DNA from 3 places in the Streptomyces sp. NPDC052042 genome. Region 3 is predicted to be linked to each of the others. Evidence: riboswitches for the same ligand, from Rfam matches in the RefSeq annotation. Region 3 holds a riboswitch; each other region holds the start of a gene.
The links. Region 3 has a riboswitch for cyclic di-AMP ahead of ACIHCL_RS10115 (transglycosylase SLT domain-containing protein). Riboswitches for the same ligand answer to the same signal wherever they lie in the genome.
Positions count from the first base shown of each region.

Region 1: linked by a shared signal. The riboswitch ahead of ACIHCL_RS19190 (M23 family metallopeptidase) and the one ahead of ACIHCL_RS10115 (transglycosylase SLT domain-containing protein) in region 3 are both predicted to bind cyclic di-AMP.
Region 2: linked by a shared signal. The riboswitch ahead of ACIHCL_RS07195 (NlpC/P60 family protein) and the one ahead of ACIHCL_RS10115 (transglycosylase SLT domain-containing protein) in region 3 are both predicted to bind cyclic di-AMP.

Region 1 is NZ_JBIUBU010000010.1:254,075-263,956, reverse strand. It holds gene trmB (tRNA (guanosine(46)-N7)-methyltransferase TrmB) at 1-250, shown strand, start outside; gene ACIHCL_RS19200 (PrsW family intramembrane metalloprotease) at 661-2,187, shown strand; gene ACIHCL_RS19195 (aldo/keto reductase) at 2,350-3,294, opposite strand; gene ACIHCL_RS19190 (M23 family metallopeptidase) at 3,478-4,728, opposite strand; cyclic di-AMP (ydaO/yuaA leader) riboswitch at 4,740-4,891, opposite strand; gene ACIHCL_RS19185 (PP2C family protein-serine/threonine phosphatase) at 5,255-6,349, opposite strand; tRNA gene ACIHCL_RS19180 (tRNA-Met) at 6,637-6,710, opposite strand; gene ACIHCL_RS19175 (hypothetical protein) at 6,726-6,929, opposite strand; gene ACIHCL_RS19170 (hypothetical protein) at 6,967-7,317, opposite strand; gene ACIHCL_RS19165 (hypothetical protein) at 7,461-7,667, shown strand; tRNA gene ACIHCL_RS19160 (tRNA-Lys) at 7,683-7,755, opposite strand; gene ACIHCL_RS19155 (DEAD/DEAH box helicase) at 8,213-9,882, opposite strand, start outside.
Region 2 is NZ_JBIUBU010000002.1:424,731-434,612, forward strand. It holds gene ACIHCL_RS07175 (PspC domain-containing protein) at 1-1,068, shown strand, start outside; gene ACIHCL_RS07180 (LuxR C-terminal-related transcriptional regulator) at 1,052-1,759, shown strand; gene ACIHCL_RS07185 (NlpC/P60 family protein) at 1,839-2,879, opposite strand; gene ACIHCL_RS07190 (hypothetical protein) at 3,235-3,588, shown strand; gene ACIHCL_RS07195 (NlpC/P60 family protein) at 3,725-4,939, opposite strand; cyclic di-AMP (ydaO/yuaA leader) riboswitch at 4,938-5,101, opposite strand; gene pcrA (DNA helicase PcrA) at 5,308-7,752, shown strand; gene ACIHCL_RS07205 (M23 family metallopeptidase) at 7,918-9,558, opposite strand.
Region 3 is NZ_JBIUBU010000004.1:146,154-156,035, reverse strand. It holds gene ACIHCL_RS10150 (ABC transporter ATP-binding protein) at 1-168, shown strand, start outside; gene ACIHCL_RS10145 (ABC transporter ATP-binding protein) at 161-865, shown strand; gene ACIHCL_RS10140 (hypothetical protein) at 1,087-1,281, shown strand; gene ACIHCL_RS10135 (hypothetical protein) at 1,262-1,444, opposite strand; gene ACIHCL_RS10130 (DUF779 domain-containing protein) at 1,441-1,803, opposite strand; gene glpK (glycerol kinase GlpK) at 2,240-3,757, opposite strand; gene ACIHCL_RS10120 (MIP/aquaporin family protein) at 3,806-4,651, opposite strand; cyclic di-AMP (ydaO/yuaA leader) riboswitch at 5,638-5,822, shown strand; gene ACIHCL_RS10115 (transglycosylase SLT domain-containing protein) at 5,827-6,576, shown strand; gene ACIHCL_RS10110 (hypothetical protein) at 6,724-7,041, opposite strand; gene ACIHCL_RS10105 (APC family permease) at 7,444-8,841, shown strand; gene ACIHCL_RS10100 (DMT family transporter) at 9,156-9,882, shown strand, end outside.

The DNA.
Region 1 (9,882 bases), on a different contig from region 3:
GATCCAGCCGGAGTTCCTCGACCTGGTGGCCCGGCGACTGAAGCCCGGCGCCCTGGTGCACTGCGCGACCGACTGGGAGCCGTACGCGGAGCAGATGCTGGAGGTGCTGACCGCGCACCCCCTCTTCGAGAACACCGTGCCCGAAGGCGGCTACGCGCCGCGCCCCGCGTTCCGGCCGCTCACCCGGTTCGAGGGCCAGGGCCTCGCGAAGGGCCATGTCGTGCACGACCTGCTCTTCACCCGCCGCTGACGGTCCCGGCGCCGCCCACCGCCGGCGCCGCCGTCACCGTCCCGGCGCCCTGGCGGCACACCGCCGTTCCCGGGTGCCCCGTCACCCCACCGGCGCCGCCCGTCGCCTCATCACCACCCCACCGGGGCTCCCCGCCGCTCCCCGCCTCCGCCGCCCCGCCCCCTCGTCGGCGCCGCCGACATCCCGCCACCGACATCCCGCCACCGGCACCCCACCACCGGCCTTCGTCGGCATTCCCCGTGGCCGGTGTCGGTGCCGCTCGTTAGGGTCGTGGGGTGGTACACGAAGGGTCTGTCCAGCAGCGGCAGCCGCAGCCGGCCGTCCCGCTCCTCGAGGAGCAGCGGGTCGGCGAGATTCTGGCGGCCGTGCCGGAGCGCAGGCACTGGCGGTACCGGCCGCGTCGCGTCGGCATGATGTGGCGCAGCCGAACGTTCCGCATCGTGGCCGTGTGCACGGTGCTCGCGCTGTGCGGCCTGGCGATCCTGGCCCTGGTCCGCGATCAGACGGGCACCGAGGGCTTCCTCGTCGGTCTCGGCCTCGCGGTGCTGCCCGTGCCGCTCCTGATGGCGGCGTTCCGCTGGCTGGACCGGGTGGACCCCGCGCCCTGGCGGAACCTGCTGTTCGCCCTCGCCTGGGGCGCGTTCGCGGCGGCCCTGATCGCGATCCTCGCGAACTCCTTCGCGACCCGCTGGATAGCCACGGCCACCGCCGACCCGTTGAACGCGGACAACCTCGGTGCCACGGTCATAGCACCGGTCGTCGAGGAGAGCGCCAAGGCCGCCGCCATCCTGTTGGTCTTCCTGTTCCGAAGACGCGAGTTCAGCGGAATCGTCGACGGCGCCGCCGTCGCCGGTTTCACCGCGAGCGGCTTCGCCTTCACCGAGAACATCCTCTATCTGGGCACCGCCTTCGGTGAGGACCAGCAGATCGGGACCTCGGGCGTCGTCTCGGTGACCGCGGCGACGTTCTTCGTGCGGGCGGTGCTGTCGCCGTTCGCCCACCCGCTCTTCACGGTCCTGACGGGAGTGGGCTTCGGGCTGGCCGCCGCCAGCGCCCGGAACCAGTGGTTCCGTCGCCTCGCGTTTCCGTTGCTGGGGCTCGTCCTCGCCATGGGCATGCACGCGCTGTGGAACGGGTCGGCCTCCTTCTTCGGCCCGCTCGCCTTCTACGCCGTGTACGCGGTGATCATGGTCCCGCTCTTCGGTGTGGTGACCTGGCTGGTGATCTGGGCGCGCCGACGCGAGCTGCGTGCGCTCGCCGCCGAGCTGCCCGCCTACGCGGCGGCCGGCTGGCTGGCCCCCGCCGACCCGCTCGCCCTCTCCTCCATGCGGGCCCGCGGCCTGGCCCGGGACGCGGCCCGGCGGAGCCACTTCCCCGGCACCGGGACCGGCTGGGGGAACCCGTACGGACCCGCCCCGGTCCTGTACCCCGCGCCGGCTCACCCGACCGTGAACGGCCACGGTCCGGCCGCCGTGAACGGTCAGGGCCCGGTCCCCGCGTACGGCCACGCCCCGGCGGCCCCGGCCGGTGCCCCCGCCCCCGCCCCCGCCCCCGCCCCCGCGCGAAGCACGGCACAAAGCAGAGCACAGGCCAAGGCACAGCGCGAGGCACGGGCCCAGGCCAAGGCACGGGGCAAGGCCGCCGCCCGCACCGTCGCCGAGTACGAATCGTTCGCGATGTCGCTGGCCTCGCTCCGCCGCCAGGGCCGCCGTGGGACGGCGGGCCCGGACTTCGCCGTACGCGAGCTGGAGCTGCTGCACCACCTCTGGGAACGCCGGGACGTGGCCGCTCCCGCCCTCGCCTACGCGGCGCAGAGGGCGGGGCTCCTGCGCCCGCGCCCCTTCCCGCCCGCTCCGCCCGCGTACTGGCTGCCGCCGGGCCCGGGAGCGTTCCCGCCCCCGCATCAGGCGTATGGCGGCCACAACCCGTACCGATAGCCGAAGACGTGTGAACGCCCCGGGGCCCCGGGGCGTTCACGGGTAGTGCGCCGACGACGCCCGCGCGGCGGGGTCGGCCACGGACGGGAACGGGGCCGCGGGCGGAGTGCGGCCGAGGGCCGGGATCCGCCCGTCAGGCCCACCGGACGGCCGGGCGAACGGTCAGGCGGACGCCTCGGTGAGGTCGGCCAGTTCCTTCTCGGTCAGCCGGAGGTCGGCGACGGCCGTCAGGGCGGGCAGCTGCTCGACCGTACGGGCCGAGGCGATCGGCGCGACGACGGTCGGCCGGGACGCGAGCCAGGCCAACGCCACGGTCGCGACCTGCGCGTCATGGGCCTGCGCGACACGGTCGAGTGCGGCGAGGACCTTACGCCCCCGCTCCGACTCCAGGTACTTCGCCGCGCTGCCCGCACGCACGCTCTCCACCTGGGCCCCCGCGCGGTACTTGCCGGTCAGGAAACCGGAGGCCAGGGCGTAGTACGGGACGGCGGCGAGCCCGGCCCGGGCGGCCGTGTCCTGGAGCGCGCCCTCATACGTGTCGCGGGAGACCAGGTTGTAGTGCGGCTGGAGGGCGACGTAACGGGCCAGCCCCTCGCGCTCCGAGAAGTCCACGGACGCCTGGAGCCGTTCGGGGCTGATGTTGGACGCGGCGATCTCCCGCACCTTGCCGGCCTTCACCAGCCCGTCGAGGGCGGTGATGATCTCCTCGACCGGAACGGACTCGTCGTCGAAGTGCGTGTAGTAGAGGTCGATGTGGTCCCTGCCGAGCCTGCGCAGCGACTCGTCCGCCGCCGCCTTGATGGTGGCGGCGGAGAGCCCCTTGTAAGAGGGGTGGGAGCCGACCTTGGTGGCGATGAGGACATCGGAGCGGTCGGGGCGTGCCGCGAGCCACTTGCCGATGACGGTCTCCGACTCGCCGCCCTCGTTGCCCGGCACCCAGGCGGAGTAGGCGTCGGCGGTGTCGATGAAGTTGCCGCCCACCGCCGTGTAGGCGTCCAGCACGGCGAACGACTGCGCCTCGGCGGCCGTCCAGCCGAAGACATTGCCGCCGAGGGCGAGCGGGAAGACGTGCAGATCGGAAGAGCCCAGCTTGCGAAGAGAAGTCATGCGTGGATCAACGTGTTCCCGTCGATCGGGTATTCCGTCCATCGGCCGCCCGGGGGACGGCCGATGGACGGTCCCCCGGACGGCCGGACGGCTGGGGTCGCCAGGACCGCACGACGTCTCGGGGTACGGGGACCGCGTATCCGCTCAGGTCGCACAAGGACCCGAACGGGCCCGGAGACGTGCTCAGATGTTGAGGCCCTTGCCCCGCAGCCAGGACATCGGGTCCACGCCCGTGCCGTCCGCGGTGTGGACCTCCAGGTGGAGGTGCGGGCCCGTCACATTGCCGGTCGCGCCGACCCGGCCGATGGTCTCCCCGGTGGAGACCTTCTGACCGATGCCCACACCGATCGAGGACTGGTGGCAGTACCACACCTCCGTGCCGTCCTCCAGCTCCAGCACCGTGCGGTAGCCGTACGAACCGGACCAGCCCGCCGACGTGATGGTGCCTCCGTGAACGGCCTTGACCGGGGTGCCCGTCGGCGCCGCGAAGTCGAGGCCGGTGTGGTGACCGGAGGCCCACATCGTGCCGGCCTGCCCGTATGTCGAGGTGATCGTGTACGAGCTGGTCGGGATGGCGTAGCTGGCGGCGAGCTTGGCGAGCCGCAGGGCCTCGGCCTTCTTCCTGGCCTCCTCCTCGGCCTTCTTCCTGGCCTCCTCCGCCTTCTTCTTCTCGGCGGCGGCCTTGGCCTCGGCGACGTCCTGCTGCTTCTTGGCCTCGGCGGCGGCCTTTTCCGCGGCGGCCCTCTCCTGGGCCTCCCTGGCCTCGGCGTCGGCGGCGGCCTGCTGCTGCTCGGCCTGCTGGAGGATACGGGCGCGGAGCGCCTCGCCCGCGTCGGTCGTGCCCTGCTCGGCCTCCGCGGTGGTGATACCGGCGGTGGTGAGCGGGGCGGTGTCGGCCTCGGCTCCGTCGTTCTCGGAGTCGTCGGAGAGAAGGGAGCCCACGCCGGGAAGGGACTTGGCGTCGGGCAGTTTGTCCGTGATGGCGTCGGGAAGGGAGATGGAGACCGGCGGCTTGCCCTGTGCGGTGGCCATGCCGCCCGCACCGACCGCCGCGATGACGCCGACCCCGAGTACCGCGGAGCTGCGGGCGAGTCCGCTGCGCTGCTTGGTGACGCGGTGCCTGCCGCGCACCGGGCGGACGGACTCCTCGGTGGGGTTCCACTCCTCCCAGCCACGCTCGGAACCGGAGTCGCCGTCGACGCGGAAGTCGACGCCGGAGAAGGCCGCGGTGGCGGCCACGTCCGGTTCGCCTCCCTGGTCCACGGCGCCGAGACCGGCACCGGGCACCGCCGCCATGCCGATCGTTCCGTGGTCGGAGCCGTAGGCGGCACCGGAGCCGTAGCCGGGGCCCGCGCCGTAACCGGGGCCGAAGTCGGCACCGAACGCGGAGTCGAGCCGGGTGGGGGCCTCGGGGGCAGGCTTGTTGGACGCCACGGGGGCGCACTCCTTTCCTTCCTTCTCGCCTACCGGGTTAGCTGACGGGTTCGGAGCAGGAAGGTCTCCTACGGGCTCCGCGTCTCTCACGAGACCCGGATGTCCGATTCACCCCAGGGTGTTGGTTCCCCGGTTCCCTTGCGGAATTCGGCGCTCGCGCACGGTGCCGCCTCTGACGACGGCTGGGACGACCGCGCTGCGTTATCGAACGTTAATAGACACCCGCCCCTGATTCCAAGCCGCTCCCACCGATCGTTCACGCCCACGGCCTGGACTTTAATGGACATCTCGGGGCGTAATCAGACGAGTTGATCGTGCCTCAACCGTTATCTATTTTCTGACGTTGCGTCAATTGTTATGCGGAGCGACGCCTTTCGATTACAGACGGTTGCAGGCCCGGCCCTGCCGACTCCCCGCCCCTCCGGAACACCGCTGCCCGCCCGATCCCCCTCCGACTGGCCGCCCCGGCCCCCGAGCCCTCCGCCCTTCGCACCCCGCCGACCGCCCGAACCAGCCGGACCGACCGTCACATCGGGTCCGGCCCCACGATCCGGACGGTCCTGCGCCGCTCCGGCTGCCCTTCCGCGGGGCGTACGACCGCGAGCAGGGCCAGATCGTCGGTCGTCTCGCCCCCCGTGTGCCGCCGTACGTCGTCGGTCAACGCGGACAGCAGTTCCTCCGGCCCGGGAAAGATCCGCCCGCGCAGCCGGGCCGCCGGATCGTAGAAGACCCCGTCCGCGTTCCGCGCCTCGGAGAGGCCGTCGGTGTAGAGCAGCAGCGTCGCCCCCGGCGGCAGCTCCCACGCGTCCGCCCGGTCGGGCCACGCGCCCAGGTCCATCCCGAGCGGCAGCGCGGGCATCGAGGGCTCCAGTACGTCCAGCCTCCCGTCCGGGTACAGCAGGATCGGCTCGGGGTGGCCGCGGTTGACGATCCGCACCTGGCACAGGCCGGCCGGGATCTCGGCCAGCACGGCGGTGGTGAAGCCCTCGACGGCGTCGGGACCGCCCCGGCGGGTGCCCCACTCCCGCACCAGCGCGCGCTCCAGGCGCCGCGCCACGCCCTCCAGCGAGCGTTCCTGTTCGGCCGCCTCCCGGAAGGCCCCGATGACCACCGCCACCGTCTCCACGGCGTCGAGCCCCTTGCCCCGCACATCGCCGACCACCAGCCGGACTCCGTACGGGGTGTCCGTCACTGCGTACAGGTCGCCGCCGACGAACTCGTCGGCCTGCGCCGCCTCGTACCGTGCCGCCACATGCAGCCCACCGATCCGGTCGGAGGGCTTCGGCAGCACCGCCCGCATGGCCCGCTCCGCGATGACACGGGCGGAGGCCAACTGCTCGTTGCTCCGCCACACCACCCGGTTGATCACCACCGCGAGCACCGAGACGGTCGCCAGGGTGAGCAGCTCGATCAGTGGAACAGCCGCCGGCAGCGAGTCGGATGCCAGCCGGAGCGCGATGACGGCCAGCATCGAGGCGATGCCGGTGAGCACGGTGGTGGACAGCGAGAAGAACGGCGCGGCGATCAGCGGCGCCGCCACGAACAGCGGAATGGCGGTGAAGACCGACGGGGTGAACAGATCGAACAGCAGCCCCCCGATGATCATCAGGATCGGCAGCATGCGCACGAACCGTCTGGCGCCGACGCCACCGGCACCGGCGTGTCCGCCGCGCCGCTTCAGCCGCTTCCACACCTGTGGTCTCCTGCCCGGTACACGCACGGCTGCGGACGGTACCGCGCCCCGCACCCAGGCTCACCGGAGCACAGCCGCGCGGCGACTCCGCATCGCCCAAGAGAGGGACGCTCGTGGCGCACCTCACACACCATCCACGCCTCTCGCACCATACGACGATGGCCCGGAAACACTCCGGGCCCGGCACGCTGTGCGCGTACCGGGCCCGGATTCAGTAGCGGGGACAGGATTTGAACCTGCGACCTCTGGGTTATGAGCCCAGCGAGCTACCGAGCTGCTCCACCCCGCGTCGGTGAACACAACTCTACGCCATGTCCGACGCGCTCGTGACCACCTCCGCCGACGAGCGGGCCGGACGGCGTTCCGAGGCGGCCCCGGAATCGAGGGCCCGCGCCGGAGACGTGGACGCGGCGGCGGCCGTCAGACGCTCTCCCCCGTCCTGCGCGCTCTCGACATGGGTCTCGACGCCGTCGAGGAGGCGCCGGACGCCGAACCGGACGACTGGCACCACCGCACCCCCGCCCGCCCCGCCCGGGGCGGGGCTCTCATCGGGGCCGGACCCCCAGGGCGGCGACGGTGGGGAATCGAACCGTCTCCAGGATGTTCTCCAGCACCTGTGCGTAGCCGAGGCCCATCAAGGCGAGGTCCAGGGAGAACCGCGCCAGTCGTGGACGGCCGAGGAGATGAACCTGGCGAGCGCGGCCATGCCCTCGTGGCCCAGCCCGGTGGCCGAGAGGCTCCGCAACAGGGTCTCGAACCAGGCGAGTTGGTTGGGCCCGATCAGGGGGCTTGATCTGCACCTGCACGAGCCGGTCATGGCGCCGGTAGACCTTCCACAGCTCCTCGACCCACAGCTCGCCCTCGGCGCGCCCCCGGCCGCCCGTCACCTCGGACATGTCCCGGGGCAGCGCCGCACGCGACGTCCGCCATGATGCCGACGAGCCGCGCCTTGCCGGGCACGTACCGGTACGGCGGCATGGTGCTGTAGCCGAACTCGCCCGCCACGCACTGCATCGACAGCGCTCCCAGTGCCTCGGCGATGGCGATGGTGTTCACCGTCCCGACGATCCGGGCCACGCTCGGCCTGGGCCGCGGACCGGCCTTTCCCGCGCCGCCCGAGGCGGACCTCGCCGAGCGGGTCGCGTATCCATCTGCCGCTCGGGCCGACGACGGGCCGACGACGGGCCGACGGAAGCGAAAAACATGCCCCGAGAACGCCAAGTACCCCAACCCAGATGCGCTCTGAGCTGGGGCCCGTGTGTAGGCCGCGTGGGACTCGAACCCACAACCAACAGATTAAAAGTCTGCTGCTCTGCCAATTGAGCTAGCGGCCCGCCCGCTCAGCATAACGGTACGGTCGTGCCGCCCTCACGCCTTATCCCCGATGGAGCGAGCCGAGCCCTGCTCCCCTCCCTGATCAGTTGTTGTCGGAACTCCACAACGCAGACACGGACGGACGGGTCGAGCGGCTGCCGACCGAGGCACTCATCGGTCCGGCCACGCGCGCCCTCCGCCCAGCAGAAAGGCGCAGGCGATCGACTGGCGCCCCCCGGCGCCCGGGGAGCGGTCGGAGCCCCCTCCCCGCCCCGGCGGTGCCGCGCCCCCGAGTCAGCCGCTGGCTCGTCATAGCCGTTGCTCCCGTCATAGCCGTTGCTCTCGTAACAGCAGTTGCCCATGTGACAGAGGCGAAAAAGGAAAGCGGGCCCGCTCGTGAAGAGCGGACCCGTTTTCCGGAGGTTTACGGCCGGTGCCGACGGACCTTCAGCGGGTCCGTCTCATCGCCCGGCGCGTTCAGCCGTTGCGCTTCCAGCGCGGCTTGTCGTCGCGGCGGCCGAGGGAACCGGCGCCCCGGTGGTCGTCACGGCGGCCGTACGGGCGGTCGCCGCCGGAGCGGAAGCCGCCCGACGGACGCTCGTCACGACGGTCGCGGTTGAACGGACGGTCGCCGCCACCCGAGCGGTAGCCGCCGGGGCGGTCGTCACGCCGGTCCCGGCCGAAGGACGGACGGTCGCCGTCACGACGGTCGAAGGAGCGGCCGCCCCGGTCGTCACGGCGGTCGTGGGAGCGGAAGCCGCCCGACGGACGGTCCTCGCGACGGTCCCGGCCGGAGGACGGGCGGTCGCCGTCACGGCGGAAGCCACCCGACGAACGCTCGTCACGACGCTGGAAACCACGGTCGTCCCGACGGTCGTCACGGCGGTCCCGGCCGGAGGACGGGCGGTCGCCGTCACGGCGGAAGCCACCCGACGAACGCTCGTCACGACGCTGGAAACCACGGTCGTCCCGACGGTCCTCGCGCCGGTCGTGACCCCCGCGGTGTCCGCCGCGGCCGTCCCGGCGCTCGAAGTTGCCGCGCTCGTCGCGCCGGTCCTCCCGCGCCGTGGGCTGCTCCGGTACGGAGATGGAGGCCTCGATCGCGGCTTCCGCCTCCGCGGCGACCGCGGCGATCGCGACCTCGGGGTCCTCGCCCCGCTCGCGCGCGGCGCGGGCGATCAGGCGGTCCGCCTCCTCGCGCAGCTCTCCGGCGCGGCGCTGGACGCGCTCCAGCTGCCGGGTCAGCTCGACGACCTCACGCTCGGCCTGCTTGGCGGCGTTGGCCGCGGAGTCGGCCTGGACCTCGGTGAGCGAACGGGCACCGGTGATCTCGGCGACCTCCGGGTCGAAGGCGCCCGCGCCGCCCATGATGTGGCGCGACGCCTCGACGCCCGCGTCCTCCATGAGGCGGAAGATCTGGCGGCGCTGGTGCGGCAGCGCCAGCGAGACGACGACCCCGGACTTGCCCGCGCGGGCAGTACGTCCCGAGCGGTGCAGGTAGTCCTTGTGGTCACCGGCCGGGTCCACGTTCAGCACCAGGTCGATGCCGTCGACGTGGATGCCGCGGGCGGCGACGTCAGTCGCGACGAGCGCGTTGACGTAGCCGTCCTTGAAGTCGGCGAGCACGCGGGTACGGGCGCCCTGCGTCATGCCGCCGTGGAGGGCGTCCGCCTTGACGCCCGCCGCGACGAGCTGCTCGGCCACGCGGTCGGCGCCCAGCTGGGTGCGGACGAAGATGATGGTGCGGCCCTTGCGGGCGGCGATGGCGGAGGTGACCGGCGCCTTGTCCTTGGGCTTCACGACGAGGACGTGGTGCGTCATGGTCGTGACGTTGCCCTGGGCGCTGTCGACCTCGTGGCTGACCGGGTTGTCCAGGTAGCGCGCGACCAGGGTGCCGATCTCGTTCTCCATCGTCGCGGAGAAGAGCATGCGCTGACCGCCGGCCGGGATCTGGTCGAGCAGCTCGGTGACCTCGGGCAGGAAGCCCAGGTCCGCCATCTGGTCGGCCTCGTCGAGGACCGCGACCTGGACGTTCTCCAGGGAGCAGGCACCCCGGTTGATGATGTCGCGCAGCCGGCCGGGGGTGGCGACGAGGATGTCGACGCCGCGCTCCAGCGCGTAGATCTGGTTGCCCATCGACGTACCGC
Region 2 (9,882 bases), on a different contig from region 3:
CTCGGCGTCGGCGGCGTGGAGGCCCCGCGCCCCCTCTTCGAGACCGCACCGGACGGCACACGCCGGCTGCGCAAACCCGACAAGGGACAGGTCTTCGCCCTCATTGCGCTGCTCATCGGCGCGATGGTCTTCGTCCGGGACGTCGACATGGGCAGCGGGGCCGACCGCTACATCTGGCCCGCGCTGCTGATCGGCGCCGGCTCCGTCCTGGTGTGGCGGCAGGCCGACAACGCCCGCCGCGCCCGCTGGATGGAGGTCGGCAACCGCCGCCGCGTCCTGCACCTGGCCCGGGGACTGGCCGGGGTCGCCCTGGTCGGCCTGGGACTGGCCGCCTTCATGGTGGTACGCGGCTCGGCCGCCCAGCTCGGCAACGTCCTGACCGCCGCCATCGCCGTCCTCACCGGCATAGCGCTGCTGGCCGGCCCGTACCTCGTGCGCATGACCCAGGACCTCTCCGAGGAACGCACCATGCGCATCAGGGCCCAGGAACGCGCCGAGGTCGCCGCCCACGTCCACGACTCGGTGCTGCACACCCTCACCCTGATCCAGCGCAACGCGGAGGACGCGGGCGAGGTCCGCCGACTGGCCCGGGCCCAGGAACGCGAACTGCGCAACTGGCTCTACCGGCCCGAGGGCACCGGCAAGGACGAGGCCGACGAGCCCGAGACCGTCGCCGAGGCGGTCAAACGCGCCGCCGCCGAGGTCGAGGACAAGCACGGCGTCCCCCTGGAGGTCGTCGTGGTCGGCGACTGCCCGCTGGACGAGAAGCTGGCCGCGCAGATGCAGGCCGCGCGCGAGGCCATGGTCAACGCCGCCAAGTACGGTGGCGAGGGCGGCGCCGTACAGGTCTACGCGGAGGTCGAGGGCCGTACGGTCTTCGTGTCGGTACGCGACCGGGGGCCGGGGTTCGACCTGGACTCCGTACCGGGGGACAGAATGGGCGTACGAGAGTCGATCATCGGCCGGATGCAGCGCAACGGCGGCACGGCGCGACTGCGTTCGGTGCCCGGCGGGGGCACGGAGGTCGAGCTGGAGATGGAGAGGGCGAACGATGACGGAGACCACTGAGACGACCGGGAGCCCGGGACCGGGGCCGGAACGCCGGGTGAGGGTCGTGCTCGTCGACGACCACCGCATGTTCCGCACCGGGGTCCAGGCCGAGATCGGCCGCACCGAGGAGACGGGCGTCGAGGTGGTCGGCGAGGCCGCCGACGTCGACCAGGCGGTCACCGTCATCACGGCGACCCGCCCCGAGGTCGTCCTCCTCGACGTGCATCTGCCGGGCGGCGGCGGGGTCGAGGTGCTGCGCCGCTGCGCCCCGCTGATGAGCGCCGCCGAGAACCCGGTGCGCTTCCTGGCACTGTCCGTCTCGGACGCCGCCGAGGACGTCATCGGGGTCATCCGCGGCGGCGCTCGCGGCTACGTCACCAAGACGATCACCGGCACCGACCTGATCGACTCGGTCTTCCGCGTCCAGGAGGGCGACGCGGTGTTCTCGCCCCGGCTGGCCGGCTTCGTCCTCGACGCCTTCGCCTCCACGGACGCACCGCCGGTCGACGAGGACATGGACCGGCTGACGCAGCGCGAGCGCGAGGTGCTGCGGCTGATCGCCCGCGGCTACGCGTACAAGGAGATCGCCAAGCAGCTCTTCATCTCGGTGAAGACGGTCGAGTCGCACGTCTCGGCGGTGCTGCGCAAGCTCCAGCTCTCGAACCGTCACGAACTGACCCGCTGGGCGACGGCCCGACGGCTGGTCTGAACCGCACCCCGGGCCGTCCGTCCGGGCCGGAGCACCGGCGCGGACGGCTGCGGAAGCCGAGCGGCGCTCCGGGACGGCCTCATGCCACCCGGGTCGCCCCGGCGAACGGCATCTGGTCGATGGGGGCGATCCGGACCGGGGCACCCGGGCGCGGGGCGTGGATCATGCGGCCGTCGCCGATGTACAGCCCGACGTGGCTGATGCCCGAGTAGAAGAACACCAGATCCCCCGGGGCCAGTTCCGAGCGCGACACCCGCTGCCCGGCGTTGATCTGGGTGTGCGTGGTGCGGGGCAGCGAGACACCGGCGGACCGCCAGGCGGCCTGGGTGAGCCCGGAGCAGTCGAACGAGGACGGGCCGGTCGCCCCCCACACGTACGGTTTGCCGAGCGCCCCGTGCGCGAACGCCACGGCCGCGGCGGCACGGGCGTTCGGGGCCGCGACGGGCCCACGCGCCCCGCCGCGGTCGGCGCGGGGCCCGGAACCGGCGCCGTCCGCGTAGGAGGCGCGCTCGGCCGGGGACAGTGTGGCGAGAAGCCGCCGGGCCTCGGCCAGTTTGGCGCGGATCGTCGCCCTGTGCTCCTTCAGCTCGGTGCGGCGTGCCTCCAGCGCCGCCAGCTTCTTCCCGGCCTCCGCGCGCAGCTGGGCGATCCGGGCGACCTGCCACTGCACCGCGTCGACCTCGCGGGCCCGGCGGTCGCCGAGCCGGTCCAGGTAGGAGGCGCGCTCCAGATACTGGTCCGGGTCGGAGGAGAGGGCCAGCTGAACGGACGGGTTCAGCGCCCCGCTGCGGTACTGGGCGGCGGCGAGCGAGCCCAGGGTGTCGCGCGCGGCGTTGAGGCGGTCGGTGCGCCGGGCGGCCTCGTCGCGCAGCTCGTCGACGGCCGCGGCGGCGGCGGTCGCCCGCTCCTTCGCGCCGTTGTACCGCTCGGTGGCGACCTCGGCGTCGCGGTAGAGCCGGTCCACCTCGGCCTCGACCCGGGCGGGGCTCCGCCGGGGGTCGGCGTGCGCGGAGCCCGGCAGGGCGGCGGCGGTCGCGGCCCCGGCGAAGGCGAGGGCGGCCGCGGTGCGGGCAGCGGTTCCGGTGTAGGGGCGCTGCTTGGGTTTCCGATGCGCTGCCACGGGGTCGTGCGTCCTTCCTGACGACTGCCCGCCGGGGACTACCGGCGGGCCCGCCCGAGACCCGGCGGCGGGGCACCGGAAGGGGAGCGGGCCGCCGCCGCGGTTCTCGGCGGGGCGACCGGCGCTCCGTCCGGATGCGGAGCGGGGGTGTGGCCGGTCGCCTGGTCAGGGACGCTATGCCCAGGGCACGGGAAAGAGTCGTAATGACGCTCATTGTCTGAATTTGACGCGACACTGTCGTCAATCGACCAGAGGAAGTGCGCCAGAGTCGGGCAATTGGTGCAGACACGAGTGAGGATCCTGGAACGTGCACCTGCCCGCCGAGTGGTGATATGGGCAAGGCTAGGCTGCGCCCATGGACGTACTCATTCATCTCCTGGTCGCCCTGCACATCGTCGGTATCGCCTCGCTGCTGGGCGGTTTCCTGACTCAGATGAAGGCCATGGGCGCGGGCACGGCCCGATTCGTTCCGGCGATGCTGCACGGTGCGCTCACGATGCTGATCACCGGCGTCGCGCTCGTCGGCCTCCACCAGGCCCAGGGCCACGAGGTGAACAACATCAAGGTCGGCGTGAAGCTGCTGGTCCTGGTCGTCATCCTCGCGCTCGTCTACATCAAGCGTGACGAGGAGAAGGTCGACAAGGGCGCCTTCGGGGCGGTGGGCGGGCTGACCCTCGCCAACATCCTCATAGCCACGCTCTGGGTCTGAGCCCCCGCCTCCGCCGCGCGGGCCGTTCGCCCCTGCCGGGCGAGCCCGCCTCCGGCGCGCAGGCCCCGCCGCCGCGCCGTGCGAGCCCCTGCCGGGTAGTCCCGCAGGGGCTCGCCGCCGTTTTCGGGGCCGTCGGCTACGCCGGGCGTACGCTGCCGTAGATCGGCATGTAGTAGATCGACTCCTCGCGCACGTTCGCCCCCGGCTTGGGCGCGTGGATCATCATCCCGTCGCCCTTGTAGATGCCGACGTGGCTGATGTCGTCGTAGAAGAACACGAGGTCGCCCGGGAGCAGGTTCTCGGTGGCGACACGGGTGCCCACGCCGACCTGGTCCCAGGTGGTGCGGGGGAGGTTCACGCCCGCGGCCTTCCACGCCGCCTGGGTGAGCCCGGAGCAGTCGTACGAGGACGGGCCGGTCGCGCCCCAGACGTAGGGCTTGCCGATCTGGGCCGCGGCGAAGGCGAGCGCCTTCTGCGCCTTGGCCGTGGTGCCCGTGCCCGTTCCAGTCCCCGTGCCCGTGCCCGTGCCGGTCCCCGTGCCCGTGCCGGTTCCTGTGCCGGTTCCTGTGCCCGTTCCGGTTCCTGTGCCTGCGTCGGTGTCCGTTCCGCGGGAGGACTCCTTCTCCGCGGCCCGGCGTTCCGCCTCGGCGGCCTGCCGCTCAGCGAGCTCCCTCGCCTTGCGCCGGGCCTCGGCCTCCTTCTTCCGTTCCAGCTCCGCGAGCCGCGCCTTCTCCTCCGCGGTCAGCTTCGACAGCAGAACGCGCGCCTCGCCCAGCCGCTTCTGGACGTTCCGCTTGCTCTCCCGCAGCGTGTCCTGCGTCTCGGTCAGCTTCTCCAGGCTCTGTACCGCCTCGGCACGCTTCTTCGCCGTCCTGGTCTGCTGCTTGCGGAACTCCGCTATCGCCTGCTGCTGCCGGCTGGTCATCCGCTCCAGCAGCTGGCTCTGGTCGAAGTACGCCTGCGGGTCGTCGGCCAGGAAGAAAGTCGCGCTCGGCGCGATGGTGCCGGAGCGGTACTGGGCGGCGGCGTAGGTACCGAGCGTGGTGCGGGCCTCGTTGAGCTTGTCGGCGCGCCTGGCCACCTCGTCCAGCAGGTCGTCGACCTTCGCGCGCTGGGTCGCGGAGGCCTCCTTCGCCCGGTTGTACTGCTGGGTCGCGGTGCCCGCCTGCCGGTAGAGGTCGTCGACCTGCTTCTGGACCTCCTCGATGCCCGGCCGTGGGGCGGGCGCGGCCGTGGCGCTCTGTGTGGAGAACAGGGTCACGGACGCCAGAGCCGCCGTCGTGAGCCCGACGGCCGGTCCGGTGGTGCGCACCCGGGTGCGCGGTTTGCGATGCGACGCCAAGGCCGGCATCTCCTTCCGTGGGCCGCCTGCCGGGTTAGCTGTCGGGTTCGGGCGGAAACGGAAGGCTGCCCTACGGTCCGCGTGGGGTAAGGACCGATTCACCCCGGTATGCATATGGGTCCCCGGCTCCGAACTCCCATGGCGGCAGTCCGGATTCGGCGAGGGCGCCCGCTTGGCGTGGTTCGCCTCAGGGGGTACGGTCGCCCGGTCCGAGCACGCTAGCCAACCCGTGGTGCCGCTGTGAAGGTCGATGTTCGATTTGTCCGATACATTTTCGTGACCTTCGCCGCGTCCGCACCCTCCGCGTGGTCGCGCGGTGCATCGCAAACCGCGCACCCGCCGGGGATGACGGGACGGCCCATTAGACTCGATGAGCGATGAGCAGCCTCTTTGATGACAGCTTCCTGGCCGGTCTCCAGCACGCGGAGGACGGGCCCCCGCCGCCCCCCGAGGACCTCGGACCCGAGCACGTGCCGGAGGATCTCTTCGCGGGCGTGTTCGACGGGCCCCCGCCACCCAGGGACGCGTACTACCGCGACGGAGCGCACCGCCCCGTCGTCGACCCCGCCGCGCTCCTCGACGGGCTGAACGACGAGCAGAGTGCCGCCGTGGTCCACGAGGGCTCGCCCCTGCTCATCGTCGCCGGAGCGGGATCCGGCAAGACCCGCGTACTGACCCACCGCATCGCCCACCTCCTTGCCACGCGCGGGGTGCACCCCGGCCAGATCCTGGCGATCACCTTCACCAACAAGGCCGCGGGCGAGATGAAGGAGCGCGTCGAACAGCTCGTCGGCCCCCGCGCCCACGCCATGTGGGTCATGACGTTCCACAGCGCGTGCGTGCGCATCCTGCGCCGCGAGTCGAAGAAGCTCGGTTTCACCTCGTCGTTCTCGATCTACGACGCCGCAGACTCCAAGCGGCTGATGGCCCTGGTCTGCCGCGATCTGGACCTCGACCCGAAGCGCTTCCCGCCGAAGTCGTTCACGGCCAAGGTCTCCAACCTGAAGAACGAGCTGATCGACGAGGAGACCTTCGCCGGGCAGGCCGCGGACGGCTTCGAGAAGACCCTCGCCCAGGCGTACACGATGTACCAGGCGCGGCTGCGCGAGGCCAACGCGCTGGACTTCGACGACATCATCATGACGACGGTCCACCTGCTCCAGGCGTTCCCCGACGTCGCCGAGCACTACCGCCGCCGCTTCCGTCACGTCCTGGTCGACGAGTACCAGGACACCAACCACGCCCAGTACACCCTCGTACGCGAACTGGTCGGCCCGGCGGGCGAGGGCGACGCCCCCGCCGAGCTGTGCGTCGTCGGTGACGCGGACCAGTCGATCTACGCGTTCCGGGGCGCGACGATCCGCAACATCCTCCAGTTCGAGGAGGACTACCCGGACGCGACCACGATCCTGCTGGAGCAGAACTACCGCTCCACACAGACCATCCTGTCCGCCGCCAACGCCGTCATCGAGCGCAATGAGAACCGCCGCCCCAAGAACCTCTGGACGAACGCGGGCACGGGAGCCGGGATCACCGGCTACGTCGCCGACACCGAGCACGACGAGGCGCAGTTCGTCGCCGACGAGATCGACCGGCTGACCGACGCGGGCGACGCCAGGGCCGGCGATGTCGCCGTCTTCTACCGGACGAACGCGCAGTCCCGTGTCTTCGAAGAGGTCTTCATCCGGGTCGGCCTGCCCTACAAGGTCGTCGGCGGGGTGCGCTTCTACGAGCGCAAGGAGGTCCGGGACGTCCTGGCCTACCTCCGGGTCCTCGCCAACCCCGAGGACGCCGTCCCGCTGCGCCGCATCCTCAACGTGCCCAAGCGCGGCATCGGCGAGCGCGCTGAGGCGATGGTCGAGGCCCTGTCCCTGCGCGAGAGGATCACCTTCCCGCAGGCGCTGCGCCGGGTCGACGAGGCGTACGGCATGGCGGCCCGGTCGGCCAACGCCGTCAAACGGTTCAACACGCTGATGGACGAGCTGCGCACCGTCGCCGAATCCGGGGCGGGCCCGGCGGTGGTCCTGGAGGCCGTCCTGGAACGCACCGGCTACCTCGCCGAACTCCAGGCGTCCACCGACCCGCAGGACGAGACCCGCATCGAGAACCTCCAGGAACTCGCCGCCGTCGCCCTGGAGTTCGAGCAGGAGTGGAGCGAGGCCGGCGAGGAGGGTGCGGGCACCCTCGCGGAGTTCCTGGAGCGGGTCGCGCTCGTCGCGGATTCCGACCAGATCCCCGACGAGGACGAGGAAGGCACCGGAGTCATCACGCTGATGACGCTGCACACCGCGAAGGGCCTCGAATTCCCGGTGGTCTTCCTCACCGGCATGGAGGACGGCGTCTTCCCGCACATGAGGGCGCTCGGCCAGACCAAGGAGCTGGAGGAGGAACGGCGCCTCGCCTACGTCGGCATCACCCGGGCCCGCGAGCGGCTCTACCTGACCCGGGCGGCGATGCGCAGTGCCTGGGGTCAGCCCTCGTACAACCCGCCGTCGCGGTTCCTGGAGGAGATCCCGGACCAGCACCTGAAGTGGAAGCGCACCGGGCCGATGGCCGCTCCGGCCGGACCGACGTCCGGGATCACGTCGTCGCTGTCCTCGTCGCGTGCGCGCACCGGCCCTTCGGGTTTCGCGACCCGGCGGACCTCGGACAAGCCGGTGGTCGCGCTGGCCGTCGGCGACCGGGTCACGCACGACCAGTTCGGACTCGGCACGGTGACGGCGGTCGAGGGCGTCGGAGACCAGGCCAAGGCCACGGTCGACTTCGGGGACGAACGCCCGAAGAAGCTGCTGCTGCGGTACGCCCCGGTCGAGAAACTGTAGCCGGTAGCCGCCCGGCCCTCGGCCCACTGGCCGGGGGCCTGCTTTGTGGGGGCGCGGGCCCGGCAGAGTCGACCGGGCCCGGCCGCCCGCTTGCTCCGTGCGCGAGGCCGGGGCGGGGCTCAGACGGGCCGCTCGGACGGGGGCGATGCCCAGTCGGGGCGCTGCTCAGGTCGGGTTGACGCCGTGGCTGCGGAACCAGGGCAGCGGGTCCGTCGCCGCGCCGCCCCCGGGCCGTACCTCGAAGTGCAGGTGCGGACCGGTCGAGTTGCCGGAGTTCCCGGAGTACGCGATGACGTCACCGGCCTTGACCGGGCCCGAGCGGATCCGGGTGCTGCTGAGGTGGCAATACCAGGTCTCGGTGCCGTCGGCCATGGTGACGATGGCCATGTTCCCGTAGGCGCTGTTCCACTGCGTGCGCACGGTGCCGTCGGTGGCAGCCATCACCGGCGTGCCGTAGGAGACGGGGAAGTCGATGCCCGTGTGCACGGACATCCAGTTGACGCCCGCCTGGCCGTAGTACGCGCTGAGGCCGTGCTGGGCGACCGGCAGGACGAACTTGGGCCGAAGCGCCTCCCTGCGGGCGGCTTCTTCCAGGCGCTTCTTCTTCTCGGCGGCCTGCCGCTCCCGCAGGTCGATGCGTTCCTGGGTGCGGCTGGCGCGGTCGGCGAAGTTCTGGGCGTCGGCCCTGAGGTTGGCGAGCTGGGTGTCCAGCTTGCTGTTGGCGGAGGCCGGTTTGACGGCACCGAGGTCGGAGGCCGCCAGCGTGGTGGTGTTGTCGTCCTTCTTGTCCTCGCCGACCAGACCGTTGACCGAGGCCGCGGCGATACCGGCCACGCCCATCACACAGGCGGAGGGAACGGCGACGGTGAGCAGCGCGGAGCGCTTCGCGGGGGAGCGCCGTCGGCTCCGGCCGCCGGCGCGTGCGTCGGAGCGGCCCGAGGAGCGACGGGGGCTGATCACGACCTCGTCCATGTCAGCGGTCGTGTCGGCTGCTGCGGGGGCCTCGTAGCCGTGGCCGGTGCCCTCCGCTTGGAGGGTCGTGTCGGAGACGTCGACGTCGGCCGTGGTGTCGAACGCGGTGAACGTGCCGATGGCGGTGTCGTGGGCCGCGTCCTGGTGGAGCGCGTCGGAGTCCGGGTGGAGTGCGGTGGAGTCCGGGTGGAGTGCTTCGGAGCCGTCCGCCCGCTCGTGCTCCGCTCCCATCGCCGCCTCGTGCGGCCCGTGCGCCGTGTGCGCGGCGAGGCCGTCGTGCTCCGGCTCGGGCAGCGTGCCGACGTTCCAGGCGGCGGTGTCGTAGGCGCCGGTGTCGTACACGCCGGCGCCGTAGGGGTCGGTGCCGTAGAGGTCGGTGCCGTACGCGGCCGTGTCGGCCGTCGCCCACTGGCCGGTCCCGTACCAGGCGGAGGTGTCCCACTGGCCCGTGGCGTCGGGGGCCCCGGCCTGCGCGGGGATGTCGGCGAAGGTGGTGGCGGTCATGGTGGTGGTCGCGGCCGTGCCGTACGCGGCGGGCGTCCACGTGGCGGTCGTTTCGTACGTCTGTTCCGGGGCGTAGACCTGCTGCGACTGCGTGTCGTACGGGGGGTGGGCGTCGTACACGGCGGTCTGGTGCGCGCCCGTGTCCCATGGCGCCGCGTCGTAGGAGGCGCCGTACCCCGTCTGCCCGGCCTGTCCGGTGTCGTAGCCGCCCTCGGCGTAGGTGCCGTCGTGACCGCCCGGTGAGGCGCCGAAAAGCGGGTCGAAGGCGAAACTGCCGGTGGCTTGGCCGCCATGTCCGGCATACCCGGCGTGGGGGTGCTGGTCGTTCACCAACTTCTCTCTCGCCTCGGCTGCAAGGGCCTGTGGTCCGGGTCCGGGGGAGTGGATCCCTGGGGACGCAGTGGCCGCGACTGTACCCGGCGGTATGCGGCGCCGACAATCTTCGGCGGGTGTGGACGGCTCAGGAAACGGGCAATCGGCCGTCTTTCGGTGAGGTGTGCACACAGCCTTGGCTCTATGTTCGAAACCCGTTCTATTTATGGCGTGTGTGCCGGAGAGTCCGGGTGCCGCCGGAGGAGGAGGGCCCGGTCGAGCCCGTTCGGTTCGCTCCGGCGCTTCGGTTCGCTCTCGTTCCTCGGACCGGGGCTGTCGACG
Region 3 (9,882 bases):
CCCATCCCCGGAATGCCCCCGGAACTCGGGGCGCTCCCCGAAGGCTGCGCGTTCGCGGCCCGTTGCCCGCGAGCCGACGACCGCTGCTCCGTTCCACCCCCGTTCGACGGCCGTCTCGCCTGCCACCACGGTGTGCCGGCGGACGCGGAGGAGTCCGCCCGTGCTTGAACTCACCCGTATCACCGCCGGATACGACCGCCTCGACCCCGTGGTCCGTGATGCCTCGCTGACCATCGCGCCGGGGGAGTCCGTCGGGCTCCTCGGGCCCAGCGGCTGCGGCAAGTCGACCCTGGCCAGGGTCGCCGCCCTGCTGCACCAGCCGGACGCGGGCACGCTCACCCTCGACGGCAGCCTGGTACGCGGCTGGCGCCACCGCGCCCCGCGGGAGCAGCGGACCGCGATCGGCGTCGTGTTCCAGCAGCCCCGGCTCTCCGCCGACCCCCGGCTCAGCCTGCGCGAACTCATCGCCCAGCCCCTGCGGGCGACGGGCCGGCGTGCCGAGGTGACGGACCGGGTGGCCGAACTGGCGCCGACCGTCGGGCTCACCGCCGAACTGCTGGACCGCCGTCCGCACGCGGTGAGCGACGGCCAACTGCAACGCGCCTGCCTGGCCCGGGCGCTGGTGCTCCGCCCGCGCTGGCTGATCTGCGACGAGATGACGGCGATGCTGGACGCCTCGACGACCGCCGCACTGGTCGCCGTCGTCGAGGCGTACCGGCACGAGTCCGGGGCCGGGCTGCTGGTCGTGGGCCACGACCGGGTCCTGCTGGAACGCTGGTGCGACCGTACGGTCGGCTGGTCGGAGGTCTGTGCCTTCGGGCCGGCGGCCCCGGAACCCCGGGAGACCGCGCGCCGGGCCGGGTGAGCGAACCGGCGCACACGGCAGGGCGTGCCGCGGTGCCGGTTCGCGGCGCCGAGGTCCGTCGCCCCCACGGCCGCCCGCCGACCGTTCCGGCCGCACCGCGCCCGGAACGCGACCGCCGGACAACACCCGGATGGCGGACACGCCAGTCCGCCGGATGGCCTCCCCACTGCGCCACACTGGCGGCCGAATGCCGCATTCCGGCGCGGCGGAGGAGGCTGACCATGGTTATTTCGATCTCACTGGTGATGTTTCTGCTGATCCTTGTGGTGATCTTCTTCCGCAACGGGGGACTGAAGATCTCGCACGCGCTGGCCTGCGCCCTGCTCGGGTTCTTCCTCGCGGGTTCGAGCATGGCGCCGACCATTCAGGAGGGCCTGACGGCCACGGCCGACGTGGTCAGCAGCCTGGGGCCCTGACGGCCACACCGGCGACAGCCGCCGTCCGTGCTCCGAGCGCCCGCATGACACCGACGACATCGCGGACGTGGACGGTCATGGGGAACGCCTCGACCAGGCCGGACGGGCGGACGCAGCCGCGCACGTCGACCGCGACCGCGCCGGAACTTCGCCGCGGATTCACGGAGCGACGAGCCGGGAACGGATCAGGAACCGCACACCCTCCGGAGCCTCCAGCGAGAACCCGCTGCCCCGCCCCTCCACCACATCGACGACCAGCCGGGTGTGCGCCCACACCTCGGACTGACTCCGCGAGATCCAGAACGGGATGCTCTCCGCCACCCCGTCCACCCGGAGCGAGGCCAGCAGCACATCGGAGCCGCCGGTACGGAACTCGCCGTCCCGGTAGCACATGGGAGCGCTGCCGTCGCAGCAGCCGCCCGACTGGTGGAACATCAGCGGGCCGTGGGCCGCGCGCAGTCGCCGAAGCAGGTCGGCGGCTGCGGGCGTGAGCTCCACCGCGGGCGCCTCGGGCGCGCTCACCGCGTTGCTCCGCGGCAGGGAACCGCCGATGCGCGCCGGACCGGCGGCAGACACTTCGCCACGTCCTGTCGGTTCTCGGGGAACCGGCCCGTACCGAGCCGGTGCATGCCGTGCGGGTCCATGAACGCGTCCCTCCACCTCTGTGCGGGATCCGAGCGTCGGCGCGGCGGATCGTGCCTCGCGGCCCGGCCCCGCCCGTGCGGCGGGCCCCGGCCTGCCGATGCCACCGTACTCCCGCCGGGCGCCGTCCACGAGGCCGCAGCAGGCCCCGTCGGCCGGCGACGACCCGGGTGTGCCGTGCCCGTGCGGTCCGGGCCGTCTGGGTTCGGGGCCCCGTGGCCGGCCCCGCGACGCCGATGTGCTGGTCGGCGCGCGCCCCGCCGCGACACGTGCGGTCCGGTGCGGCGACACGCCGGCCGGGGCGGCCGAGGGGCGGTCAGCCCACCCTGACCCAGTCGAGGGTGCGCTCGACCGCCCGCCGCCAGTTCTCGTACCCCTCCGCGCGCCGCTCGTCGTCCCACCGCGGCTCCCAGCGCCTCGACTCCTGCCAGTGCCCCCGCAACTCACCGACGTCGCGCCAGAATCCGGTGGCCAGGCCCGCCGCGTACGCGGCTCCCAGCGCGGTCGTCTCGGTGACGACCGGGCGGCTGACGGGCACGCCGAGGACATCCGCCTGGATCTGCATGCACAGGTCGTTGGCGGTGACGCCGCCGTCGACCTTGAGCACGTCGAGGTGGACACCGGAGTCCCGTTCCATCGCCTCGACCACGTCACGGCTCTGGTAGCAGATGGACTCCAGCGTGGCTCGGGCCAGATGGGCATGGGTGTGGTAGCGGGCCAGCCCGACGATCGCGCCGCGCGCGTCCGAGCGCCAGTACGGGGCGAAGAGCCCCGAGAACGCGGGCACGAAGTACACGCCTCCGCTGTCCTCGACGGTACGGGCGAGCCATTCGCTCTCCGCCGCCTCGCCGATGATCTTCATCTGGTCCCGCAGCCACTGCACGGCGGATCCGGTGACCGCGATCGAGCCCTCCAGGGCGTAGACCGCGGGACTCTTCCCGAACCGGTACGCGACGGTGGTGAGCAGCCCGTGCCACGACCGGACCGGCTCCGTACCGGTGTTGAGAACGAGGAAGTTGCCCGTGCCGTACGTGTTCTTCGCCTCGCCGGGCTCGAAGCACACCTGTCCCACGGTGGCCGCGTGCTGGTCGCCGAGCACCCCGGTCACCGGGATCGCGGCCCGCAACGGCGGTGAGGTGCAGGTGCGGCCGTACGCGTCCGGGTCGGACGACGGGTTGATGGCCGGCAGCATCCTGCGGGGGATGCCGAAGATGTCCAGCAGCTCGTCGTCCCAGTCGAGCGTCTCCAGATTCATCAGCATCGTCCGGCTCGCGTTGGTCACGTCGGTGGCGTGGATGCCGCCCTCGGGACCGCCGGTGAGGTTCCACAACACCCAGGAGTCCGTGGTCCCGAAGAGCGCGTGCCCGCGTTCCGCGGCCGCCCTGACGCCCTCGATGTGATCGAGGATCCACCTGATCTTCCCTCCGGAGAAGTAGGTGGCGGGCGGCAGACCCGACTTGTGCCGGATCACCTCGCCGTATCCGTCGTTCTCCAGTGCCTGGGCAATGGCGTCGGTGCGGGTGTCCTGCCACACGATGGCGTTGCAGTACGGGCGGCCGTTGCGGGGATCCCAGACGACGGTCGTCTCGCGCTGGTTGGTGATGCCGACGGCGTCGAGGTCCTGGGCATCGAGTCCGCCGGTCCGCAGCGCGTTCTGCATCACGGAGCTGGTGCGCTCCCAGATCTCGATCGGGTCGTGCTCCACCCAGCCGGGGCGGGGCAGGATCTGCTCGTGCTCCAACTGGTGCTTGGCCACCTCCTTCCCATCGTGATCGAAGATCATGAAGCGGGTGCTGGTGGTGCCTTGGTCCAATGCGCCGATGAAGTCCGCCATGGCGTGCTGCCTCTCCTGATTCCGCGCCCGATGCCCGGGAGCCGGCCGTCATCCCTCCGGCGGCACGGGGACGCGGCCCTCCGGCTCCGGTTCCGCGGCCGGGATGAAGCGACCGACGAGGTACTTGTAGAGGAAGGCGCCGAGCGGACCGCCCACGAGCGGCCCCACGATCGGCACCCAGAAGTAGAAATTCCCGTACTGGTCCCGCCATGCGTTCCCATAACCCGTCAGAAAACTCGCAAGTCTGGGCCCGAGGTCGCGAGCGGGATTGATCGCGTATCCGGCATTGGTTCCGTACGCCATGCCGATGGCCACCACGATCAGCCCCACCACGAATGGCCCCATATTGGCGCCCGGCGCCGTATTGAGTACATCCGTGACCGCGAGGATCAGCAGTATCAGAATGGCGGTGCCGATGATCTGGTCCCGTAGTGCTCCCCATTCGGTGACAGGAAGCGCGGTATTGCCGTTGGCGGGCAGAGTGGAGAAGACCGCTTGCGTCTTGATGGTGTGTCCGGGATCCACCCTCGCCAGTGCTTCGGTGTAATTCCAGCGCACCACCAGTGCGGCGACGAAGGCTCCGGCGAGTTGCGCGAGGGAATAGGGCGCGACCTTCTTCCAGGGGAAATCCTTGAACACCGCGAGCGAGAGCGTCACGGCAGGGTTGAGATGAGCACCGCTCAGCCGCCCCGCCACATAGACGCCCAGCGTGACACCGAGCCCCCAGGCCCAGGCGATGCTGTCGTGGTTACCGAGTCCGCCCGGCGGTTCGGTCAGCGCACCGCCGGCCGCGACCTGGGCCACCACGCCGCAGCCGAAGAGGACGAGAACCATCGTTCCGACGAATTCCGCCGCGAGTTCCCCGCCCAGGCCCGACAACACGCGCCGCTGCATGGGGTTCTCGCTTCCTGTCAGGGCACGGGCCGTCGGCGGCATTGATCCAGAAATGAGCGTAGATGCATGGTTCCGCTTCCGCCTGCGATGGCGAGGCGTTGGTGTGAGGGCGAGGCATTGGTGTGAAGGCGGGACCCGACGTGCCCGACGGTGCGGACGACGCCCGGGGCGGGTGTCGTGCGACCCGAGGCGCGGGTGCTCGACATGACGCCGGGCCGGTCTCGGAAGGGTGGGGGGCTGGTGTCGTGCGGCGCGAGGAGAGGCATCCGCCATTGGCGCGCATACGGCCGCGACTGCGCACGAGAGCCTCGACGCCGTGGTGGGCGGCCGTCGGCAGGGAGCACTCACCAGCCGCGTCTTTGCGCTCGGACCCGGAGGCGTGCCCGCCGGACGGCGGCGGGACGCTGTTGTCCGGCGGGCGGCGTCGGGGCCATACGGCTGCCGCCCTCGACGGCGCCCCGCTCCGCGCGCCCTGGCCGACCTCCGGGCCTCGCCCGCCCGTCTGCGCGAGGTGCGCCGGCGGCGTGAGGGAGGGAGTGAGGCCCGTTGGGTGCCGCCGTGCCCCGTACCCTCGCCGGCCCCCGGACCTGCGCGTTTTCACCGGCCGAGGCGGCCGTGAGTCACGGACGGGGGGCGTGCCGGGCCGTCCCGAGAGCTCTGCTCGCTATCTCCGGACGAGTGAAATGTCCAATTTGGGAGCGTATGAAGCGAATTGCAAATTTGGTAACTAAAAAATGACTTAGGTGCATGTTGGGGAGTTTGGCCTCCAGGCGGAATGCCCCTTTTGTCACTTCGTGGCGTGAGTCACTCACAAGCCTTCCGGAAAGCCGGGCCGTGCCCTGGCTCCCCTTGTCGCACAAGGGGGAGTGGGTTCGCGCTGTGAGCTGGGTTACTAAGAATTACGTGAATTGATCAAGTGAATCAATTGTGATCAAAAAATGAGGGCTTGTTCCGTTCCGCTTTTCTCGCCTACGGTCACCGTCAATCCGGACGGAACGCCGAATCCTGCCGCCGTCCGAGAAACCGACCACTCATGACGGCAGGAGCGGGGGAACCAGGTAGGCCGCCGGTCCGGTATACGGAACGGCTCGGGGTGAAGTCGCATTCCCGTGCGACCAGACATCTCCAGTCTGAACCCGACAGCTCACCTCGCAGGCGACGGAGAGGAATTCACCATGACCGCAAAGGGCACGCGCCGTCGCCGTTCGTCCACTTCGCTGACCCGTGGCATCGTCGCCGCGGCCGGTGTCGCCCTGGTGCTTCCGCTGATCGGAGCGGGTTTCGCCGAGGCCGCTCCGACTCAGGCCACCACCGGAAAGGCTGCGGTGTCGACCGCCGTGAGCACCAGCGTTTCCCCGCAGAAGGCCGCGACCGTCACGCATTCCGTGATCTCCGGAGAGACCCTCTCCAAGATCGCGCAGAGCTACTCCCTCAAGGGCGGCTGGCAGAAGCTGTACGAGGCCAACCGGGAGACCATCGGGAGCGACCCCTCCCTGATCCACCCCGGAATGGAGCTGGCCGTAGGCGCCCAGTCCGGCTCGAAGGCCGCCGCCGGCGCCTCCGGTGCCTCGTCCGCGACCGTCACCGCCGCACCGGTCTCGTACTCGAACAACCTGGACGGCTGGATCAGGGAATCGCTCGCCATCATGGCCAAGCATGGAATTCCCGGCAGCTACGACGGCATCCACCGCAACGTCATCCGCGAGTCCTCCGGCAACCCCCGGGCCATCAACAACTGGGACTCGAACGCCGTCGCCGGAACGCCGTCCAAGGGTCTGCTCCAGGTCATCGACCCGACGTTCCGTGCCTACCATGTGCCCGGCACCGTGTTCGACAGCTACGACCCGGTCGCCAACATCACCGCCGCGTGCAACTACGCCGCGGACAAGTACGGCTCCATCGACAACGTCTTCGGCGCCTACTGACGCACACCGGCACCGGCCCGGTCGCCGGCCGGGAACACGACGGGATGCGCCCCTCGGGAAGCCGCACGGCTCCCCGTGGGGGCGCATCCCGTCTCGTACCGGGCCCCCGTCGCACCGCCCGCCGGGCGGGGCCTGCCTCGCCCGTGGTCACTCCAGGGTGCTGCCCGTCGGCCGTTCCGGCCGCCGCAGCGGCGGTCTGGGGACCGTCGCCGCCGAGCCCTCCCGGACGGAGTGCACCGCCGCGTCGTGGAGGCGCCGGCTGTCCTCCTCCGAACGACAGGGCACGGGGCTGCCCGACATGGTGAACCAGTCGATCGCACCCGTGTACTGCACGGTCACCTGAGCCGTGTCGTCGGCCCAGGTCGTGTGCACGGTCAGGTCCCCGGTCAGGACGCCGACCTCGTCCGTGAGCACGCCGCCGTGCCCCGAGAACACACCACGAGTCGTCCATGACGCCCAAGCCATGTGTCCAGGCTGGCACCGGGTCCGCGGATGCGCGACTCGTGGGAACCTGTGTGCCCGACCGTGCATGCCACGTCGCCAGGGGTTACGGCCCGCGCGCGGACGGCTCCGGGGCGCTCCGGGGCGCTGCCCCCGGTCCGCCATGCGAAACGCGCGGAACTTTCCTTCCGGGCCGGCTGCGGTTCCCGCACCCTCCGAACTCCCGCAGTTTGACGCACTTTTAACATCGAACCGTTGAATCGTTGCTCCAAAACAACGAATTCCGAAGGTAAATAGCTCTTGACCTACGGAACTCGTCAGGATTGCATGTCGCGCTGGGAGCGATGAAACCACTCACCACGTCCTCGTCTGGAGGCGATACCGCTCCCGTGCTCACACCTCGCATCTGTTGATCGGAAATGCACGATGACCGAAACGCTCAGCGCTCCCCAGGCGCTCGCGCCGGCGACCGGCCCCACCCCGCAGAAGCTCAAGCGTTCCATCGGCGTCGTGGGCGGAACACTGCTCACGCTGTCCTGCGTGACGCCCGCCTCGACCCTCTTCGTGGTCGTACCGGACCTGTTCTCCAGCCTCGGCACCTACACCGCCCTCACCATCGCCATCGGCTCCCTGCTCTGCATCGCGGTCGCCTTCTGCTACTCGGAACTGGGCACCCTGATCCCGAGCGCCGGGGGCGAGTACGCGATGGTGTCGACCATGGCGGGGCGGCTGGCCGGATGGCTCGTCTTCGTGCTGTCGCTGCTGGTCGTGATGATCGTGCCGCCCGTCATCGCCATGGGCACGGCCGACTACCTCGCCCCGGTGGTGCACATCCCGGCCTCCGTCGCGGGCGCCGGCGTCATGCTGCTGGCCACCCTCGCCGGTCTGCTGGACCTGCGGGCCAACGCCTGGATCACCGGGATCTTCCTCGTCCTCGAAGTGATCGCCGCGGCCGTCGTCGCCGTACTCGGCTTCGCGCACTCCGAGCGCGGGGCCTCGGCCCTGGTGCACGGCCAGGTCGCCTCGTCGAACGGTACGACCTCCACGGTCACCGCGATGATGGTGGTCTCGGGACTCGCGATCGCCCTCTTCATCACCCAGGGCTTCTCCACGGCCGTCTACCTCTCGGAGGAGCTGGAGAACCCGCGCCGCAACGTGGCCCGCACCGTGCTGGCCACCCTCGCCATCTCCTCGGCGGTCATCCTCGTCCCCGTCATCGCCATCACGCTCGGTGCCCCGGACCTCGCGGCGCTCACCTCCGGCGACCTCAACACGATGGTCGCCGCCTGGTCCAACTCGGCCGTCGGCACGTTCGTCAGCCTCTGTGTGGCCCTCGCCATCATCAACGCGGGCATCGTGATGGTCATCCAGAACTCGCGGGTCCTGTTCGCCTCGGCCCGGGACAAGGCCTGGCCCGAACCGGTCAACGGCGCGCTGTCCCGGCTCGGCCGGTTCGGCTCCCCGTGGGTCGCGACGCTGGTCGTCGGCATCCCCGGTGCGGCGCTCTGCTTCGTCAACCTGGACACCCTGTACGGCGTCACCGGAGTCTCCGTCACGGGCATGTACCTGCTGGTCGCGGTGGCCGCCCTGCTCTGCCGCCGCGGCGCGCACCGCGACGCCCCGGCCTGGCGGATGCCGCTGTGGCCGGCCGTCCCCGTGCTGCTCATCGCCGTGCTCGCGTACATCCTGACCCAGCAGGAGGCCCAGTACCTGCTGTGGACCGGCGGCATCACCGCGGTCGCCACCCTCTACTGGGCCCTGTACCTGCGGCCCCGCGCTCAGACCCGCTGGCTGGTCAGCATCCCGGAGGACGCCCACTCCTGACCGGATGGCCCGGCCCGGCCGCACGAGCCGACCGGCCCGGCCCCACCACGGCGTGACGACGGCCGTCGCCCCGGACAGACGTCCCGGGCGGTGGCCGTCGCCGCATCCGGGGGGGCGGTGGACGCGCCCCCGTACGGCGCACCATGATGGGCCGCCGGGCGCGGGACCCGGCTCTCCCCGGCGGCGGAGGGCCACCGCGGTCCGTGGGCGCGAGCATCCGACGACGGTCGGGCCACGCGCTCCAGACGGTTCACCGCCCGTGCCGTCCCGCACCCCGCCCCGCCGCCCCTGAGCCGCCCGCGAAAGGTGGTGCCGTGCCGGTCGTCCTCGTTTCGCTGCTCGCCGGTACCTGGCTGCTCTCCGGTGCCCTGGTCACCGGGACCGATCCGCTGATCGTCGCCGTGGGCCGCACCGCGGTGTGCTGTGTGGCGCTCACCGCCGTCGCCGCGTCCCGCCCGGACGGCAGGGACGCCCTGCGCCGGACCGCCGCGCGGCCGGGCACCGTATGGCTGCTGGGCCTGCTCGGATTCGCCGGGTACGCGGCCGGTACCCTGCTCGCCATCCCGCGCATCGGCACCTCGCTGACCAACCTCGTCGTCGCGCTGATGCCCGTCGTGTCGGTGGTGGTGGGCGCGATGTTCTTCGGCGAGCGGCCCGGGGCGCGCGGGGCGGCCGGGGCGGTCCTGGCGTGCGCGGCGGCGACCGGGTACGCGTTACTCGGAGCGGACGCGGGACACGTGGACGGGGCGGGCCTCCTGCTGGCGGGAGCCGCGACGGCGGGCTTCGCGGTCTACGGCTACCTGTACCGGCGGCGGCTCGCGGTCCTGCCGCCGCTCGCCGTGCTTCCCGTACTGCTCGCCGCCGCCACGTGCCTGCTCCTTCCCATGTCCCTGCCCGCGCTGCTCGGCCACCCTCCGACGATGGCCGCGACCGGTGGCATCGCGCTGCTCGGAGCGGCGGTCTACGCCCCCGCCTACGTCGTGCAGCACCGGCTCATCCTGCGGCGCGGGCCCGTCGTCACGGCGGCGGTCCAACTGGCCG